DNA from 3 places in the Roseateles flavus genome. Region 1 is predicted to be linked to each of the others. Evidence: predicted binding sites of a transcription regulator. Region 1 holds the regulator's gene; each other region holds the start of a gene.
The links. Region 1 encodes FNR, which switches genes on or off when oxygen is low (the NO sensors DNR and NnrR bind a similar motif). Its sites were predicted from a motif close to TTGATNNNNATCAA; they were not measured.
Positions count from the first base shown of each region.

Region 2: ABDJ40_RS06725 (TraR/DksA family transcriptional regulator) is a predicted target of FNR. The motif match lies at 3,868-3,881, and genes of this name have one in related genera.
Region 3: ABDJ40_RS16620 (MBL fold metallo-hydrolase RNA specificity domain-containing protein) is a predicted target of FNR. The motif match lies at 3,126-3,139, and genes of this name have one in related genera.

Region 1 covers NZ_JBDPZC010000009.1:5,249-11,222, reverse strand. The annotation lists gene ccoP (cytochrome-c oxidase, cbb3-type subunit III) at 1-865, shown strand, start outside; gene ccoG (cytochrome c oxidase accessory protein CcoG) at 893-2,356, shown strand; gene ABDJ40_RS17920 (hypothetical protein) at 2,366-2,632, shown strand; gene ABDJ40_RS17915 (hypothetical protein) at 2,664-2,951, shown strand; gene fnr (fumarate/nitrate reduction transcriptional regulator Fnr) at 3,088-3,825, opposite strand; gene hemN (oxygen-independent coproporphyrinogen III oxidase) at 4,004-5,413, shown strand; gene ABDJ40_RS17900 (urease accessory protein UreH domain-containing protein) at 5,430-5,974, shown strand, end outside.
Region 2 covers NZ_JBDPZC010000002.1:216,888-222,861, forward strand. The annotation lists gene ABDJ40_RS06710 (IMPACT family protein) at 1-55, shown strand, start outside; gene queA (tRNA preQ1(34) S-adenosylmethionine ribosyltransferase-isomerase QueA) at 74-1,138, opposite strand; gene ABDJ40_RS06720 (YCF48-related protein) at 1,213-3,696, opposite strand; gene ABDJ40_RS06725 (TraR/DksA family transcriptional regulator) at 3,930-4,325, shown strand; gene ABDJ40_RS06730 (hypothetical protein) at 4,369-4,749, shown strand; gene ABDJ40_RS06735 (DUF2799 domain-containing protein) at 4,799-5,347, opposite strand; gene recG (ATP-dependent DNA helicase RecG) at 5,452-5,974, shown strand, end outside.
Region 3 covers NZ_JBDPZC010000007.1:348,086-354,059, reverse strand. The annotation lists gene ettA (energy-dependent translational throttle protein EttA) at 1-1,063, opposite strand, end outside; gene ABDJ40_RS16625 (DEAD/DEAH box helicase) at 1,551-3,053, shown strand; gene ABDJ40_RS16620 (MBL fold metallo-hydrolase RNA specificity domain-containing protein) at 3,211-4,572, shown strand; gene mnmC (bifunctional tRNA (5-methylaminomethyl-2-thiouridine)(34)-methyltransferase MnmC2/FAD-dependent 5-carboxymethylaminomethyl-2-thiouridine(34) oxidoreductase MnmC1) at 4,621-5,974, shown strand, end outside.

The DNA.
Region 1 (5,974 bases):
CATCGCCGGGCTGGTCCTGTGCCTGGTGCTGCTGATCATCGCCAGCCGCCGCCGCGTGATGGCCGATGACAACACGACGGGCCACGTCTGGGACGTGGACCTGCGTGAGATGAACAACCCCCTGCCGCGCTGGTGGATGGGCCTGTTCGTGATCACCGTGGTGTTCTCCGGCATCTACCTGGCCATGTACCCGGGCCTGGGCAGCAGCGAAGGCAGCCTGAAGTGGACCAGCGTGGGTCAGTACGAGGCCGAGCAGGCCAAGGCCCGCGCGGCCCTGGAAGGCGTCTATGCCAAGTACAAGGCCATGGATGCCGCGGCCCTGTCCAAGGATCCGTCGGCCATGGCCATCGGCGAGCGCCTGTTCGCCAACAACTGCGCTGGCTGCCACGGCTCCGACGCCAAGGGTTCCAAGGGCTTCCCGAACCTGACCGACAACGACTGGCTGTACGGCGGCGCGCACGAGACCATCGTGCAGACCATCAGCGGCGGTCGCAATGGCGTGATGCCCCCGATGGCCGCGGCTGTCGGTGGCCCGGAGGACGTCAAGAACGTGGCGAACTACGTGCTGAGCCTCTCCGGCAGCCCGCACAACTCGATCGCTGCCCAGCTGGGCAAGGCCAAGTTCGGCGCCTGCGCGGCCTGCCACGGTCCGGACGGCAAGGGCAACCAGGCCATTGGCGCGCCCAACCTGACGGACAAGATCTGGCTGCACGGCTGGGGCGAGGACGCTGTCATTGCCATGATCAACAACGGCAAGAACAACGTCATGCCCGCCCACGCTTCGCGCCTGAGCGCCGAGCAGGTCCATGTGCTGGGTGCCTATGTGTGGAGCCTGTCGCAGGGCACCGCCGTCGCCGCCAAGTAAGTTCCGTCGCATCCAGGATTGATCCCCATGAGCAGTAGCAGCGATACCCCCTCGAATGCTTCGTCCCCCGCCCTGCCGGGCGAGGATGCCGCCCGCGAGATGGTGTCGCTCTACCAGGCTCAGAAGAAGATCTACCCCAAGGCCGTCAGCGGATGGTTCATCCGCTGGCGCTGGGCCCTGGTCTGGTTCACGCAGCTCCTGTTCTACGGGCTGCCCTGGCTGGAGTGGAACGCACGCCAGGCCGTCCTGTTCGACCTGGGCGCGCGCCGTTTCTACATCTTCGGCCTCGTCCTGTATCCGCAGGACTTCATCTACCTCACGGCGCTGCTGCTGATCTCGGCGTATGCGCTCTTTCTCTTCACCGCAGTCGCCGGTCGACTGTGGTGTGGCTATGCCTGCCCGCAGACGGTCTACACCGAGATCTTCATGTGGATCGAGCGCAAGTTCGAAGGTGACCGCGCCGCCCGCATGAAGCTGGACGCCGCGCCCTGGTCCCTGAACAAGCTCGGCCGCAAGGGCGGCAAGCAACTGGCCTGGATTGCGCTCGCGGTCTGGACCGGCTTCACCTTCGTTGGCTACTTCACGCCCGTCAAGGTCCTCGGGGCCGAGGTGGCGGCCCTGGGACTCGGGCCGTGGGAGCTGTTCTGGGTGCTCTTCTATGGCTTTGCCACCTACCTGTTCGCCGGTCACATGCGCGAGCAGGTCTGCAAGTACATGTGTCCGTACGCGCGATTCCAGAGCGCGATGTTCGACAAGGACACGCTGATCATCAGCTACGACGCCGAGCGCGGCGAGCCGCGTGGCTCGCGCGGGCGCAAGATCGACATCAAGGCCGCGGGTCTCGGGTCCTGCATCGACTGCAATCTGTGCGTGCACGTCTGCCCCACAGGCATCGACATCCGCAACGGCCTGCAGTACGAGTGCATCGGCTGCGCGGCCTGCATCGACGTCTGCAACGGCGTGATGGACAAGATGGGCTACCCGCGCGGCCTCGTCCGCTACGACACGCAGAACGGCCTCAGCGAGCACCTCAGCCGCGCGCAGCTGATCCGCCGCATGTTCCGCCCCCGCGTGCTGATCTATTCGAGCATTCTGGTGCTGATCTGCGTGGCCCTGTTCTGGCACATGCTGACCCGCACGCCCTTCAAGGTCGATGTGGTGCGGGACCGCGCCTCGCTGGCCCGCCTGGTGGACGATGGCTACATCGAGAACGTCTACCGCCTGCAGGTCATGAATGCGACCGAGGAGACGCAGGCCTACACCGTCACCGCCGAAGGCCTGCAGGGCCTGGCCCTGGTGCAGCCCCTGCACATGAGCGTGGGGCCGGCCGAGGCGCGCTGGGTGTCCGTCGCGCTGCGCCTGCCACCGCAGACGGCACAATCGGCGGGCGGTGGCGCCCATGAGATCCATTTCCGCATCGTTCGCGATGCCAGGGCCAGCGAGGTGCCAAGCCAGCTGGTCGAGAAATCCACCTTTGTGGTTCCCCGCTAGGAGCGAAACATGGCTGACATTCAATCTCCTTCGACCGCACCGCGCGCCTGGTGGCGTGAGCGCATGATGTGGCTGGTGGTGGGCGGGCCCGCCACCGTGGTGCTGGCCAGCTTCGTGACCCTGGGCGTGGCCCTCAAGCATCCCGATCCGGTGATCGAGACCCAGCAGCGTCTCTCCGCCGACAGCGCCGCGGACGGCCCCCAGTCCGCCGCACTGGCGCCCGCCATCGCGGCCCGCAACCATGCCGCCACCGGCGGCCCTGCGAGCGGCAAGTAAGTCCTCGCAGTCCATCGTGGAGGAGACCGGGATGGGACTGATTGGTGAAAAGCCGGGCCCGGCGCGATGGGCCATGCACATCCTCTGGCCGGCCTTTGTGATGGCCGGCGTGACCGAGGCACTGGTGTTCGCGCTGGTCGATCCCATGGACCTCAGCTGGTTCGGTCTGTCGCCGGTGCAACTGAGCCGCGAAGCCATCTACACCTTGAGCTTCCTGGCCTTCTGGCTGCTGATCAGCCTGGCCTCGGCCGTGACCATGCTGCTGGCGACCCTGCCCGCCGAGTCGGCACCTGGCCAGCCGCGGCGCTGGCCGCACTGAGGGTCAGGTCTTGCCTTTGCGCAGGCGCTGACCGTCCGCCGTCCGGCGCCTCTGGCCGCACTGCAAGCAAAAAGCCCGCTACGCAGCGGGCTTTGCCATCATCGAGCAGGCACGGGGCCGCTCAGGTGAAGTGCGCTCAGGTGCAGTGCGCGGTGTTCACCAGCTTCTGCAGGCCGTCCTGGTTCAGGATGCGGATCTGGCGTTGCTTGACCTCCAGCAGACCTTCGTCCTGGAACTTCGAGAAGGTGCGGCTCACCGTTTCCAGCTTGAGACCCAGATAGCTGCCGATCTCTTCGCGCGTCATGCGCAGCACCAGGGCCGAGGCGGAGAAGCCGCGGGCCTGCAGGCGCTGGGTGAGGTTCAGCAGGAAGGCGGCCAGGCGTTCCTCGGCGCGCATGGAGCCCAGCAGCAGCATCACGCCGTGATCGCGCACGATCTCGCGGCTCATGATCTTGTGGAACTGGTGCTGCAGGTCGGTGAACTCGCGGGAGAGTTCCTCGAGCTGGCTGTAGGGAATCACGCAGACCTGGCTGTCTTCCAGGGCGACGGCGTCGCAGGAATGGCGATCATTGCTGATGCCGTCCAGGCCCAGCAGCTCACCGGCCATCTGGAAACCGGTGACCTGGTCACGGCCGTCCTCCGAAGACACGCAGGTCTTGAAGAAGCCCGTGCGGACCGCGTACAGCGACTGGAAGGCATCGCCGGTGCGGAACAGGGTGTCCCCGCGGGAGACGTTGCGGCGCGTGGCCACGAGGCTGTCCAGCTGGTTCAGGTCCGACTCTGACAACCCGACGGGCAGGCACAGCTCGCGCAGATTGCAGCTGGAGCAGGCGACCTTGAAGGGCTCGATCTTGATCGGGGTCTGGGTATTCATAGGGCTCATTATGGGCTGGGACTGCCGGGGCGGCGAGGAGATGTCAATGGCCGTTTCTGCTGCAGGGCAAAGGACGGCCCTGACGCTCCTCAAGGCTGTAGCCATTGTTTACCCGCGCCAGTTGATCAAACTTGACACAGGTCAATCAGTGCTTGTGCAGGCTTGGCACAGTGGCGGCATGGAAACCATCAATACTGCCGCCCTGCCGGGCATCACCGAGGATGTGTTGCGCCGCTTCGATGTGTCCGGTCCGCGCTACACGTCCTACCCGACGGCCGACCGATTCGTCGAGGCCTTCACTGTCGAGCAGTACAAGCAGGCCCTGAACCAGCGGGCCGACGGCGGTGTGGTGGGCGGAGGCGCGCCCCTTTCCCTGTATATCCACATCCCCTTCTGCGAGTCGGTCTGCTACTACTGCGCCTGCAACAAGGTCATCACCAAGCACCATGAGCGCGCGGCGGAGTACCTGGCAGTGCTGGTCCAGGAAATGGACCTGACGGTGGCCGAGCTGCGCCGGCCGCAGTCCATTTCCCAGCTGCATTTCGGCGGCGGCTCCCCGACCTTCCTCAACGACGACGAGCTGACCGGGCTGATGGACGCCATCAAGCAGCGCTTCAAGCTTGCGCCGGGCGCCGAGGTGTCCATCGAGGTCGATCCGCGCACCGTCACCGAAGCCCGCCTGAAGCACCTGCGCCAGCTGGGCTTCAACCGCCTGAGCTTCGGCGTCCAGGACTTCGACCCGGAAGTGCAGAAGGCCGTTCATCGCGTGCAGAGCTACGAGATGGTCGAGAGCCTGATGCAGCAGGCCCGCGCCCTGGGCTTCGAGTCCACCAACGTGGACCTGATCTATGGGCTGCCGCAGCAGACGCCGGAGAGCTTCCAGCGCACCATCCAGCAGGTCGCGACGCTGCGTCCGGACCGCATCGCGCTGTACGGCTACGCTCACCTGCCCACGCGCTTCAAGCCGCAGCGCCGCATCGACGCCAGCCAGCTGCCGGTGGCCGCGTCCAAGCTGACCATGTTGTCTACCGCCCTGAGCGGTTTCGTGGGCCATGGCTATGCCTACATCGGCATGGACCACTTCGCGCTGCCCAATGATTCGCTGGCCGTGGCCAAGCGCCAGGGCCGCCTGCACCGCAATTTCCAGGGCTACAGCACGCAGCCGGACTGCGACCTGATCGGCCTGGGCGTCTCGGCCATCGGCCGCGTGGGCGCCACTTACAGCCAGAATGCCAAGACCCTGCCCGAGTACTACGACGCCATCCGCCAGGGCCAGCTGCCCATCCAGCGCGGTCTGGCCCTGAGCCGCGACGATCTGGTCCGCCGGGCCATGATCATGGCGCTGATGTGCCAGGGGCGGGTGGAGTTCGAGTCCATCGAGCTGGCCCACCTGATCAAGGTGCGCGAGTACTTCCGTGCCGAGCTGGAGCAGCTGCTGTCCATGCAGGAGACCGGCCTGGTCGTGGTGGAGCCCGAGGCCATCCAGGTGACACCGCTGGGCTGGTACTTCGTGCGTGCAGTGGCCATGGTCTTCGACCGCTACCTGCAGGCCGACCGCACCCGCGCGCAGTTCTCGCGCATCATCTGAGGCTACAGTCCTCCCCATGGAAGCAGCCCTCGTCGGTTCAGCCCTGCTGATGGGCTTGGCCGGCACCCCGCACTGTGCCGTGATGTGCGGCGCGCCCTGTGCCGCACTGAGCCAGGGATCGCCGCGCACGGCCGCGCATCTCGGCTTCCAGCTGGGTCGCCTGCTCAGCTATGGTGCGGCCGGTGCGGTGGCGGCGTCCAGTGTGTCGCTGATGGCGCGCTGGGGGCAGACGGTGGCCCTGCTGCGGCCCCTTTGGCTGCTGCTGCACCTGGGCGCCCTGGCGCTCGGGATCTACCTGCTGTGGAAGGCTCGGCAACCGGCCTGGCTGTCGGCCCTGGGCCGCGAAGGCAGCCGCGACGCTGCCATCCCGCTTGCGGCGCTGGCGGCAGGAGGTCCTTCTTTGAGCGCGCCGCAGCGTCCGCGCTGGCGTGCCGTGCTGGCGGGACTGGGCTGGGTGGCCTGGCCCTGCGGCCTGCTGCAATCGGCCCTGCTGCTGGCCGCCCTGGCCAATGGCGCGCTCGGCGGTGCCGCAGTGATGGGCGCCTTCGCCGTCAGCTCAGG
Region 2 (5,974 bases), on a different contig from region 1:
CAACGAGGCCTGCCAGGGCCGCCTGGGCTGGCTGGCACCGGACGACGGCGCCTGAGCCCTGCCCGGGCGGCGCTCAGCCCTCGCGCCGCTCCAGCAGCATCGCGTCTCCGTAGCTGAAGAAGCGGTAGCCCTGTGCGATGGCGTGGCGGTAGAGCGCCATGATGTGCTCGTAGCCCGCGAAGGCCGAGACCAGCATCATCAGCGTGCTCTTGGGCAGGTGGAAGTTGGTGACCAGGCGGTCCACCACGCGGAACTGGAAGCCCGGCGTGATGAAGATGCTGGTCTCGCTGGCACCCGCCTGCAGGCTCCCGCCGCGGGCCGCGGACTCCAGCGCGCGCAGCGTGGTCGTGCCCACCGCGACGACCTTGCCACCGCGCTCGCGCGTCCGGGCGATGGCTTCCACCGTGGACGCGGGCACCTCGAAGCACTCGCTGTGCATCTGGTGCTCGGCGATCTTCTCCACCCGCACCGGCTGGAAGGTGCCGGCGCCCACATGCAGGGTCACATGGGCCGTGTCGACGCCACGGGCGGCCAGCGCGGCCAGCACGCCTTCATCGAAGTGCAGGGCGGCCGTGGGGGCGGCCACCGCGCCGGGCTGACGGGCGAAGACGGTCTGGTAGCGGCGCACGTCGTCCGCGCTGTCCTCGTGGCTGATGTAGGGCGGCAGCGGCACATGTCCATGCCGCTCCAGCAGCTCGAAGGGATCGCCCGAGAGACGCAGGTGGAAGAGCCCGTTGTCGGGGCCGCAGCGGCCCAGCACCTCGGCATCGAAGGCCTCGGCGAAGCGCACGATGGCGCCCGGCTTGGGGCTCTTGCTGGCCCGCATATGGGCCCAGACCTCGCGGGTGCCGGGCAGCACGCGCTCGATGAGGGCCTCCACCGCGCCGCCGCTGGCCTTGGCGCCATACAGGCGGGCCTTGATGACCTGGGTGTCGTTGAAGACCAGCAGGTCGCCGGGGCTCAGCAGCCCGGGCAGCTCGCGGAACACGCGGTCCACCGGGGGCTGGCTGCGGCCGTCCAGCAGGCGCGAGGCGCTGCGCTCGGGCGCGGGATGCTGGGCGATCAGCGCGGGGGGAAGTTCGAAGTCGAAGTCGCTGACGCTGAACTCGCGCGCCGCGTCGGGGGGAAGACTGCTCATGGACTTGAGGGCCGGACAGACCCGTACCAATCAGGTGACGAAGGCCTGGATTGTTCCATGCCTTCGAGCAGGACTCAGAGGCCGCCCGTCCCCGTAGCCAGCACCGCACCCCACATGCCAATGGCCCAGACCGTGCGGCTGTCCAGCACTTCCAGGCGGTACAGGTCCTGCTTCGTGCCAGACTCCTGACGCTCCCAGGTCGTGCCGCCGTCGCGCGTGGCATGAATTTGCCCATCATGGCCGACCACCCACCCGTGCTGGGCATCAGCGAAGCGGACATCCAGGAAGTGCCCCGGCAAGCCGGATGAAGTCCAGGTCACGCCTTCGTCCCTGGACACCATCAGGCCGTCGACGCCCACAGCCCACAGCTGCTTCCCGTCCACCGAATGCAGGCCAAACAGGGAGCTCTTGGATGGCGTTGCGCGTTCGATCCAGCGCAGTCCCCCGTCGTCCGACTGCTGCACCCGGCCTTCCTCACCGACGATGGTCAGCCGGCCGCTGGCACTGCGGTACACCGCGGCCGGCACCTTGAGTGGCACCTGCACCGCCTTCCAGTGGGCGCCTGCGTCGTCACTGAGGAGGACCGCGCTCGTCAGGCTGCTCGGGCATTGCCGGACATCGCTGATCAAGCCGCCGCACAGGGGCGGCACCACCCAGAGGAACTGCTCATCCTGCGCTCGCAGCGAACCCCAGCGCTGCGCGGGCGTGCCGTTGAAGACTGACCAGGACTGCCCCTTGTCCGGGCTGAGCCAGAGCTGGCCGTCCCCGTCCACCACGCCCAGACGATCCTTGCCCCAGGCCGCGAGGGAGGCGGGGGACCAGACCTGGTTGGCGACATCCATGCGGCCCGGCTTGATGCCCACCGAGGGCAGGTCTAGCAAGGACCAGGACTGCCCCCCGTTCTGGCTGCCGTAGAACTTGCCGTCGGCACCGAACAGATAGCCCTGCTGTGCGCTGGCAAAGCTGACCACCGTGGGGCTATGGAAGCGATGGCGATCGGCCACCTGGGTCCACCGGCCATCGGCCGACAGGACAAAGTCCGGCCCCATGCCACCGGCGACAAAGACGAGGGCACCATCCGGAAGCGCTTCCAGACGTTCAAAGGCGGTGTCACGGTAGTTCCGAACCGCATCCGGCATGGACTTCAGGTCCCAGGTAGCCCCTAGGTCCTTCGTCACGCCATAGGACCTTCCGTCATAGGTCGAGCAGATCAGGCGATCACCGGTGGAGGCGCAGTTGGACGACAGCGCGAAGCTGGGAGGCAGCGACTGATCCCAAATCCAGGTGCGTCCGCCATCCAGGCTGCGCACGGGATGGCCAAAGGCGATGGCCAGCAGTCGCTGGCCGCCGTCCATCGCGGCCACCAGGTCTGCATACACGCCGCCGAACGGCGCGCCTTTGGTCGAGAGGGCATCCTGGATGCGCCAGGTCAGGCCATCATCCTGGCTCACGTAGGTGATGGGCAAGGGCTTGTCGCTGGCCGTGGAGGTGGACGCCTGCACCGCCCAGATGACGCCGCCGCTGGACGACCAATGCACGTCGTAGCCCCCCGCCATGCCACCCGCCGCCTTCAGGTTCAGGACCACGCGGGACGTGCCTTGCGAAGGATTGGCGCGAAAGATCTCCCCATTGGCATGCGTCAGGAGGGTGCCCTTGTCGGTGACGATGCCGTCGCCCAGAACGTCTGGCGTGCTCCAGCTGGCACCACCGTCAGCCGTATACCGGAAGCCCGGACGGGTGCCCCAGCGCGCATTCCAGATTTTGACCAGCAGGCCTCCATTGGGATAGACGTGGCTGATCGTGTAGTGGTCCTGGCTCAGGCGTCCGAAGTACAGGTGGCTGATGCCGAAGAGCCCGGGCGCCGTGGCCTGGGTCCAGCTCCGGCCGCCGTCGCTCGTGTGCAGCAGCACGTTCTCGTCCTGCAACCATTTCTCGCCGAAGACCCACACCTCGTTGCTCGACACCGCCCGAACGGCCACCAGGCGCAGATCCGACTTCTTGTGCTGCAGGCTCCAGCCAGCGCCGCCGTCACTCGTCTTGAAAATCTCGCCTTCCTCGCCGACGCGCCAGCCGGTCTTGCCGTCTGCAAAGGCCAGGCCGTAGCTCGGATTTCCTGTGGGCGAGGGCTGCTGCCAGCACCAGCCCTTCTCCTCGGCCTTGTTGCAGTTCAGACCCTTGACGATGCCCGGGCGGCTCAGCGCGATGGAGGTCTTGTACTCGCGCGTCTGGCCGGCTTCGTTGGTGATCGTCAGGTGAATCTCATAGTCGCCCGCCTTGACATAGCTGTGGCGAGGCGCCAGCTCCGTGCTGCTGCTGCCGTCACCGAACTCCCAACGGGCCTTGAGGCCGCTGGCGATGGTGGCGCTGGTGCCCAGCGGCACCGCCTGCGCCACGTCGCCGCTGGCCGGCGCGGTGATCGACAGCTCCGGCAGCGGCGTTGGCTGGACCGGGCTGGTGTCACCACCGCCACCACCGCCACCGCAGCCGGCCAGCACCACGCTGGCCAGTGCCGCAACGGCGAAGGGGGTCCGGGAAAGGGTCGACGTTGCTACCGACATGCCTGCAATCCTCCTCATTTATGGGTCTTCGGCCCTCGTCTGGCGCTGGCCTTCGCGCAGGCCCTGACGCCGGATACGAGCCCAAAGTTGCGCGGATTCTATGAGTCAGCATCCGGCCCCTGGCACCACCCGATGGGGGAGTACCGCCGGGCGCGTCGCGCACTCGCACACTTGATGCGCATCAACGCGCGGGGACGCCAGCGGTGCAACGATGGCGTCAAGGAGCCCTCACCATGAGCACATCCCTGACACCCGGCCAGAAAGGCCTTCTCGAGACCGCCCTGCTGACGCAGCGCAGCCGCCTGGAGGCGGAGCTGAAGCTGCAGCTGGGCGGCGAGGACCGCGTCACCCATGCCCGCGAGCAGCTGCTGCAGGACACCGACGGCGAGACCGCCCACGAGGCGGATCGCGAGGTGGACCTGGCCCGCAGCGACGCCACGCTGCTGGCCCTGCGCCAGGTCGATGCGGCACTGCAGCGCCTGCAGGAGCCGGACTTCGGCCACTGCGCGGACTGCGGCGCCGCCATCGCCTTCGAGCGCCTGCGCCTGAGCCCGCAGGTCACGCGCTGCATCGAGTGCCAGTCGGCCGCCGAGACCCGAGGCGGCGGCGCGCATCACGCCACGCTCTGAGCCCGCCCAGATTTCCCATCCCTTCCATTCACAGGAGCCCCGCATGAGCCTTTTCCACGCCGTCGTCTGGCTGGACCACCACAGCGCCAACATCCTGCAGTTCGACGCCGAGCATGTGCAGGCCGAGAAGGTCAAGGCGCACACGCACCACACCAAGCAGCACGGCAGCACGGTGCGCAGCGAGCATGAGTTCTTTGCCGACGTCTGCACCGCCCTCGCCGGCATCACGGAGATCCTGGTCGTGGGTTCGTCCACGGCGCAGAAGGACTTCAAGCACTACGTGGAGAAGCATCGCGCCACGCTGCTGCCGTCCATCGTGGGCTATGAGTCGGTCGACCATCCCAGCGACAAGCAGCTGGTCGCCCTGGCCCGCCAGTACTTCCTGAAGCACGACCGCATGGCCGGCGTGCCGACGCCGACCTGAGCGGCCCGCGCCCGTCCCCCTCGAACGCCCTGGCCCGCCAGGGCGTTTGTCATGGCCGGGGGGCGGACAGCATCTCCATGCGCTGGCGCTGGCGCAGGCGCATCTGCTCGATGTCCAGCTCGCGCAGCAGGCTGCGCAGGCGCTTGCGCTCCTCATCGGTCTTGGCGTCGGCGAGGTCGCGCTCCAGGCGCTGCATCTCGCGGTAGTTCCGATCCAGCTGCTGGCCGATGTCATAGACACGCTTGCCGGCCTGGTAGTTGTTCTCGAAGTCCTCGCCCTCGGGCTGGTCCGAGCAGACGCCACGGTAGTACTCGCCCTTGAGTCCCAGCTGCCAGCCGTTGGACGGGCGGCAGTAGCGCCGCAGGCCCTCGGTCCAGCCTGTCTGCCAGCGCGTCTCGTCGGGGCTGATGCCCACCTTGGCGCAGGCCTTGGCATGGTCCTCCACACGGCCGCGGGCCTGGCCGTCGCGGCCGTCCTGCACGCCCTTCTGGTACCAGTCGGCACGCTGGCATTCGCTCTCGCTCATGCTGGCGCAGCCACCCAGCAAGGCCGCCATGGCCGCGGCCAGACTCCATCCCCATGCACGCTTGCTGATCATTCCCGGGCTCCTCGGTCCATTGTCAGTTCTGGCTCCAACGCATCTTCGCCGATTCCAGCAGACCGCCGCCCTCGGCACCCCCCGGTTTAGGCAGAATGCCGCCCATGTCCGCCACGCCCGAATCGTCCCCAGCACCGCAGGCTCCGCCGGCCGCCGCGGTGGCCAAGTCAGGCCCGAAGAAGGCCATGGAGAAGCTGGGCCTGAAGCGCGACATCGACCTGGCCCTGCACCTGCCCCTGCGCTACGAGGACGAGACCCGCCTGGTTCCCATCGCCGAAGCCGGCGAAGGCGAGACTGTGCAGTGCGAAGGCGTGGTGCGTGAGTGCCGCGTGGAGCTGCGCGGCCGCCGCCAGCTCATCGTGCGGCTGATGGAAGACGGCGCTGACACCCGGGGCCGCGCCGCCGAGCTGACCCTGCGCTTCCTGCATTTCTACCCCTCGCACCAGAAGAGCCTGGCCGTGGGCACGCGCGTGCGCGTGCGCGGCGAGGTCCGCGGCGGCTTCTTCGGCCGCGAAATGGTCCACCCCACCTTCCGGACGGTGGACGAGGACACCCCGCTCGCAACCGCGCTCACGCCCGTCTACCCCACCAGCGCCGGCCTGCCCCAGGCCTATCTGCGCAAGGCCA
Region 3 (5,974 bases), on a different contig from region 1:
TGATGCCGACGATGGCGCCGGGCGGGACCTTGAAGCTGAGGTTGTCGATCAGCACGCGGTCACCGAAGGACTTGGTGACGTTCTCGAACTCGATCACTTCATTGCCCAGGCGCTCGGCCACGGGGATGAAGATCTCGTTGGTCTCGTTGCGCTTCTGGTATTCGACGTCGCTCAGTTCCTCGAAGCGGGCCAGACGCGCCTTGCTCTTGGCCTGGCGGCCCTTGGCGTTGGAGCGCACCCACTTCAGTTCTTCCTTCATGGCCTTGGAGCGGGCATCTTCCGACTTCTGCTCCTGCTCCAGGCGGCGTTCCTTCTGGTCCAGCCAGTCGGAGTAGTTGCCCTTCCAGGGGATGCCGTGACCGCGGTCGAGTTCGAGGATCCACTCGGCGGCGTTGTCCAGGAAGTAGCGATCGTGGGTGATGGCCACCACGGTGCCGGGGAAGCGCTGCAGGAACTGCTCCAGCCACTCCACGCTTTCCGCGTCCAAGTGGTTGGTGGGTTCGTCCAGCAGCAGCATGTCGGGCTTGGACAGCAGCAGGCGGCACAGGGCCACGCGGCGCTTCTCGCCACCGGACAGCACGCCGATGTTGGCATCCCAGGGCGGCAGGTTCAGGGCGTCGGCGGCCAGTTCCAGCTGCAGGTCGGTGTTCTCGGAACCGGCGGCGGCGATGATGGCTTCCAGCTCGCCCTGCTCGGCGGCCAGGGCGTCGAAGTCGGCGTCCGGCTCGGCATAGGCGGCATAGACCTCGTCCAGGCGCTTCTTGGCGGCCAGCACGCCGCCGATGCCTTCCTCGACCGCCTCACGCACGGTCTGGTCCGGGTTCAGCTTGGGCTCCTGCTCCAGGTAGCCGATCTTGATGCCGGGCATGGGCACGGCTTCGCCCTCGATTTCCTTGTCGACGCCGGCCATGATCTTCAGCAGCGTGGACTTGCCCGAGCCGTTCAGACCCAGCACGCCGATCTTGGCACCGGGGAAGAAGGACAGGGAGATGTCCTTCAGGATGTGGCGCTTGGGGGGAACCGTCTTGTTGACACGGTTCATCGAGAAAACATATTGGGCCATGGCTTACTCAGGGTTGAGTGCAGGTGGAAGATGCGGAATTCGGGCCGCAGCGGCCTCGCCCGGAGGCAGACGGCCGCAGCGGCAGGGGCTGGCGAACCAGCACGGTGGCCTCACGCGGAAGAACCGCGGCAAACAGCGGTGGCCCGGGACTGAGCGCCCTCGTGGCACGCCTCGCCCGGCCCGCGGCTCACCCAGGCCAAACCGCTATTGTCGCAGCTTCCGGACCCGCTCCGTCCGGCCCGGTGCAAAGGGCGCGGGCATGCCGCCGCGGGGGCCGGTCCGATCCGTCACGCGCCCCGGCTCACGATATCCACCCCAGCCGACCGGCACCCGACCTATAATCGCCTTCGACGCTACGGCTCACAGTCTTGCCGTGGCGTCATTTTTTTTGAGCTCAAGCACCCGCCCCGCCCGGCCCGAAGACTGGCGTCGCACACAATGCGGCGCGGCCAGGCATAGAGCGGCTGGCGTGCGAATCCCGCAGTCGATGAGTTTTGATTCCTTGGGCCTGGCCGAGCCCCTCCTGAAGGCCATTGCCGACGCCGGCTACTCCACTCCCACCCCCATTCAGAGCCAAGCCATCCCGGCCGTCCTGCAGGGCGGTGACCTCATGGCGGGAGCACAGACCGGCACCGGCAAGACCGCAGGCTTCACCCTGCCCTTGCTGCACCGCCTGGCTGCCCAGAAGCCGGTCCGCGACGCTCGCGGCCGCATTGTCATCCGTGCCCTGGTCCTGACGCCCACGCGAGAGCTGGCGGCACAGGTCGAAGAAAGCGTGCGCCTGTACGGCAAGTACCTGCCCCTGACGTCCATGGTGATGTTCGGCGGCGTGGGCATGCAGCCGCAGATCGACCGCCTGCGCAAGGGCGTGGACATCCTGGTGGCCACGCCCGGCCGCCTGCTGGACCACGCGCAGCAGGGCACGCTGGACCTGTCCCATGTGCAGATCCTGGTGCTGGACGAAGCCGACCGCATGCTGGACATGGGCTTCATCCATGACATCAAGAAGGTGCTGGCCCTGCTGCCGCAGAAGAAGCAGAGCCTGCTCTTCTCGGCCACCTTCAGCGACGACATCAAGGCCCTGGCCGACCGCCTGCTGAACCAGCCGGCGCTGATCGAGGTCGCGCGCCGCAACCAGACCAACGAGTCCATCGCCCAGAAGATCCATCCGGTCGATCGCGACAAGAAGAAGGAACTGCTGGCCCACCTGATCCGTCAGGGCGACTGGCACCAGGTCCTGGTCTTCACGCGCATGAAGCACGGCGCCAACCGCCTGGCCGAGTACCTGAACAAGGAAGACATCTCGGCCATGGCCATCCATGGCAACAAGAGCCAGGGCGCGCGCACCAAGGCGCTGTCCGAGTTCAAGGCCGGCACGCTGCAGGTGCTGGTGGCGACCGACATCGCCGCCCGCGGCATCGACATCGACCAGCTGCCCCACGTCGTCAACTACGAGCTGCCCAATGTCCCCGAGGACTATGTGCACCGCATCGGCCGCACCGGCCGTGCCGGCGCCAAGGGCGAAGCCGTGAGCCTGGTCTGCGTGGACGAGAACGGCTTCCTGCGTGACATCGAGAAGCTGATCAAGCGCGAAGTCCCCCGCGAGATCGTGCCCGGCTTCGAGCCCGACCCAAATGCCAAGGCCGAGCCCATCGTGCTGGGCCGCATGGTGCTCAACGGCGGCCTGGGCGGCGGTGCCGGCCGAGGTGGCCGCAGCGGCGGCGGTGGTGGTGGTGGCCGCGGAGGCCGTCCCTCGCAGCCCCGTGGTGACGCGCCCCGCAGCGAAGGCCGTGGTGGTGACCGCCCCCGCCAGGAAGCCGGGCGCAGCCAGGCGCCGGCACGCCGCGACAATGCGCCGGCCCAAGGCCGTGGCAACGGCGGCGGCGGCGCCCGCAACGACGCGCCGCGAGGCGGCCAGGGCCAGCGCTCCGGTGGCGGCCAGGCTCGACAGGGCAATGGCGGCGCCCGCCTGACCAGCCCCAAGCGCTGATCGCCTCAGCCTCCCCCGACAAAGCCCGGCACCGCCGGGCTTTTTTGCATCTGCATTGCAACTGGACGGCGCTTGACCCACCTCAAGCCGCGCGCCGCCGGCCGGCCGCGCGGCTGGTCCACAATGGCCCGGCCACCAGCTGCTTGCGGAGAGACGCATGAAAGTGACCTTCCTGGGTGCCGCCGACGCCGTGACCGGCTCGCGCCACCTCATCGACACCGGTGACCGCCGCCTGCTGCTGGACTGCGGCCTCTTCCAGGGCTACAAGGCGCTGCGCGAGCGCAACTGGGGCCCGCTGGGCGTGGCACCGGCCAGCATCGACGCCGTGCTGCTGTCCCATGCCCACCTGGACCACAGCGGCTACATCCCGGCCCTGGTGCGCCAGGGCTTCCGAGGCCAGATCTTCTCGACCCCGGCCACCCGCAAGCTCTGCGAGGTGCTGCTCGCGGACAGCGCCCACCTGATGGAAGAAGACGCCCGCCGCGCCAACCGCACGGGCAGCACCCGCCATGCGAAGGCTCTGCCGCTGTACACACTCAAGGACGCGCAGCGCGCCCTCTCGCATTTCGTCGGCCTGCCGCGGGACGGGCGGCTGAAGCTGGGGGCCAACGAGATCCGCTTCACGCCCGCCGGCCACCTGCTGGGGGCCTCCTGCATCACGGTGCAGGGCGCGGGCCGGCGCCTGGTCTTCTCGGGTGACCTGGGCCGCGCCAAGGACCTCATGCTGCCCCCACCCCAGCCGCTGGACGAGGCCGACGTGCTGCTGGTCGAGTCCACCTACGGCGACCGCCGCCACCCGGCCGAGGACGTGCAGGAGCGCCTGGGCCGCATCATCCGCAGCACCATCGACCGCGGCGGCAGCGTGCTGCTGCCCAGCTTCGCGGTAGGCCGCGCCCAGGCCCTGCTGCTGGTGCTTCAGCGCCTGCGGGCCGCCGGCGAGATCCCCGGTGAGCTGCCGATCTTCCTGGACAGCCCCATGGCCCGCGAGGCCACCGAGATCACGCAGGAATACGGGCGCCTGCTGAAGATCTCGTCCGGCGAACTCGCGCGCCTGTGCGAGGGCGTGCGCGTGGTCAGCAAGCCGCAGGAGTCGCTGAAGGTGGCCCAGGCCGTGGCGCACCGCCCCGGGGTGGTGATCTCCGCCAGCGGCATGGCCACCGGCGGCCGGGTGCTCAATTACCTGCAGGTGATGGCGCCGCAGGCCCGCCACCACATCTGCTTCGCCGGCTTCCAGGTGGGGGGCACGCGCGGCGCCAAGATGATTGCCGGCGCGCGCGAGATCAAGATCCGCGGCGAGTACGTGCCGGTCAGCGCCGAGCTGAGCCACCTGGAAGGCTTCTCCGGCCATGCAGACAGCGAGGAGCTGATGGCCTGGCTGCGCCAGTTCCGCCGGCCGCCTTCGCAGACCTTCGTGGTGCACGGCGAACCGCAGGCGGCTGATGCGCTGCGCAGCCGCATCCAGGACGAGCTGGGCTGGCAGGTGCGCGTGCCTCAGCATGGCGAAACCGTGGAAGTCTGAGCCAGCGCAGGGGCGGCGAAGGCCGGGCTGCGGCATACTGCGCCGCCCATGAAGACCCAGCCCATCCGTCCCGCCGAGGTCGATTTCTCCGATGCCGCGGCGCCCAGCGCGCCCGGCTTCGGCGATGTCTACCATGCCCGCGCCGGCGCCTTCGCGCAGGCGCAGCACGTCTTCCTGGGCGGCAACGAGCTGCCGCAGCGCTGGCAAGGCCGCGCCCGGTTCGTGATCCTGGAAACGGGCTTCGGCCTGGGCAACAACTTCCTGGCCACCTGGGCCGCCTGGCGTGCGGACCCGCAGCGCGCCGAACGCCTGGTCTTCATCAGCGTCGAGAAACACCCGCTGCGCCACGCGGACCTGCAGCGCGCCCATGCCCACTCGCCCGAGCCCGTGCTCGCGGCGCAGCTGCTGGCCCGGTGGCCGCCTCTCACACACAACCTGCATGTGCTCGATTTCGAGCAGGGCCGCGTGCGCCTCATGCTGTGCCTGGGCGAGGCGCGCGACTGGCTGGCCGAGATCGTCGCGGAGGTTGACGCCTTCTACCTGGACGGCTTCTCGCCCGCCCTCAACCCGGACATCTGGGACCCCTACCTGCTGCGCAGCCTGGGCCGCCTGGCCGCCCCGGAAGCCACGGCCGCCACCTGGAGCGTGGCCCGGGCGGTGCGGGAGGGCCTCGCCAGCGCCGGCTTCGAGGTCCGCAAGGCCGAGGGCTTTGCCAGCAAGGGGCAGATGAGCGTGGCCCGCTACCGGCCCCGCCATGCCACGCAAAGACCGCCCGGCCGCCTGGCCCTGGCGCCGGGTGCGCGCACGGCCCTCGTGCTGGGCGCCGGCATCGCGGGCGCCGCCTGTGCCCATGCGCTCGCGGCCCAGGGGCTGGACGTGAGCCTGCTGGAGTCGCGCGAGGCGCCGGCGCTGTCGGGCTCCGGCAATCCCGGCGGGCTCTTCCATGGCACCCTCAACCCGGACGACGGCCTGCACGCCCGCTTCAACCGCGCCGCCGCCCTGCACACCGAGCGCCATGCCCGCGCCCTGCGGGCCGGCGGCCAGCTGCCCTGGCTGCAGACGGGCCTGCTGCGCCTGGAGATGCAGCGCGAGCTCGCCACCTTGCAGGCCCAGATCGAGCGCCTGGGCCTGCCGCCCGACTATGTGCAGGCGCTCTCGCGGGAGCAGGCCTGCGAACGGGCCGGCTGGCCGCTGTCTCCCGCTGTGACGGCCGCCTGGTTCTATCCCGGTGGCGGCGCCCTGCCCCCGCCGGACATGGTGAAGGCCCTGATCGAGACGGCGGCCCGCCCCATCCAGCTGCGGACCGACTGCCGCGTGAGCCGGCTGCGCCGCAGCGACGCAGGCTGGCAGTGCCTGGACGAGGCCGGCCGCGTGCTGGCCGAGGCCGAGTCCCTGGTGCTGG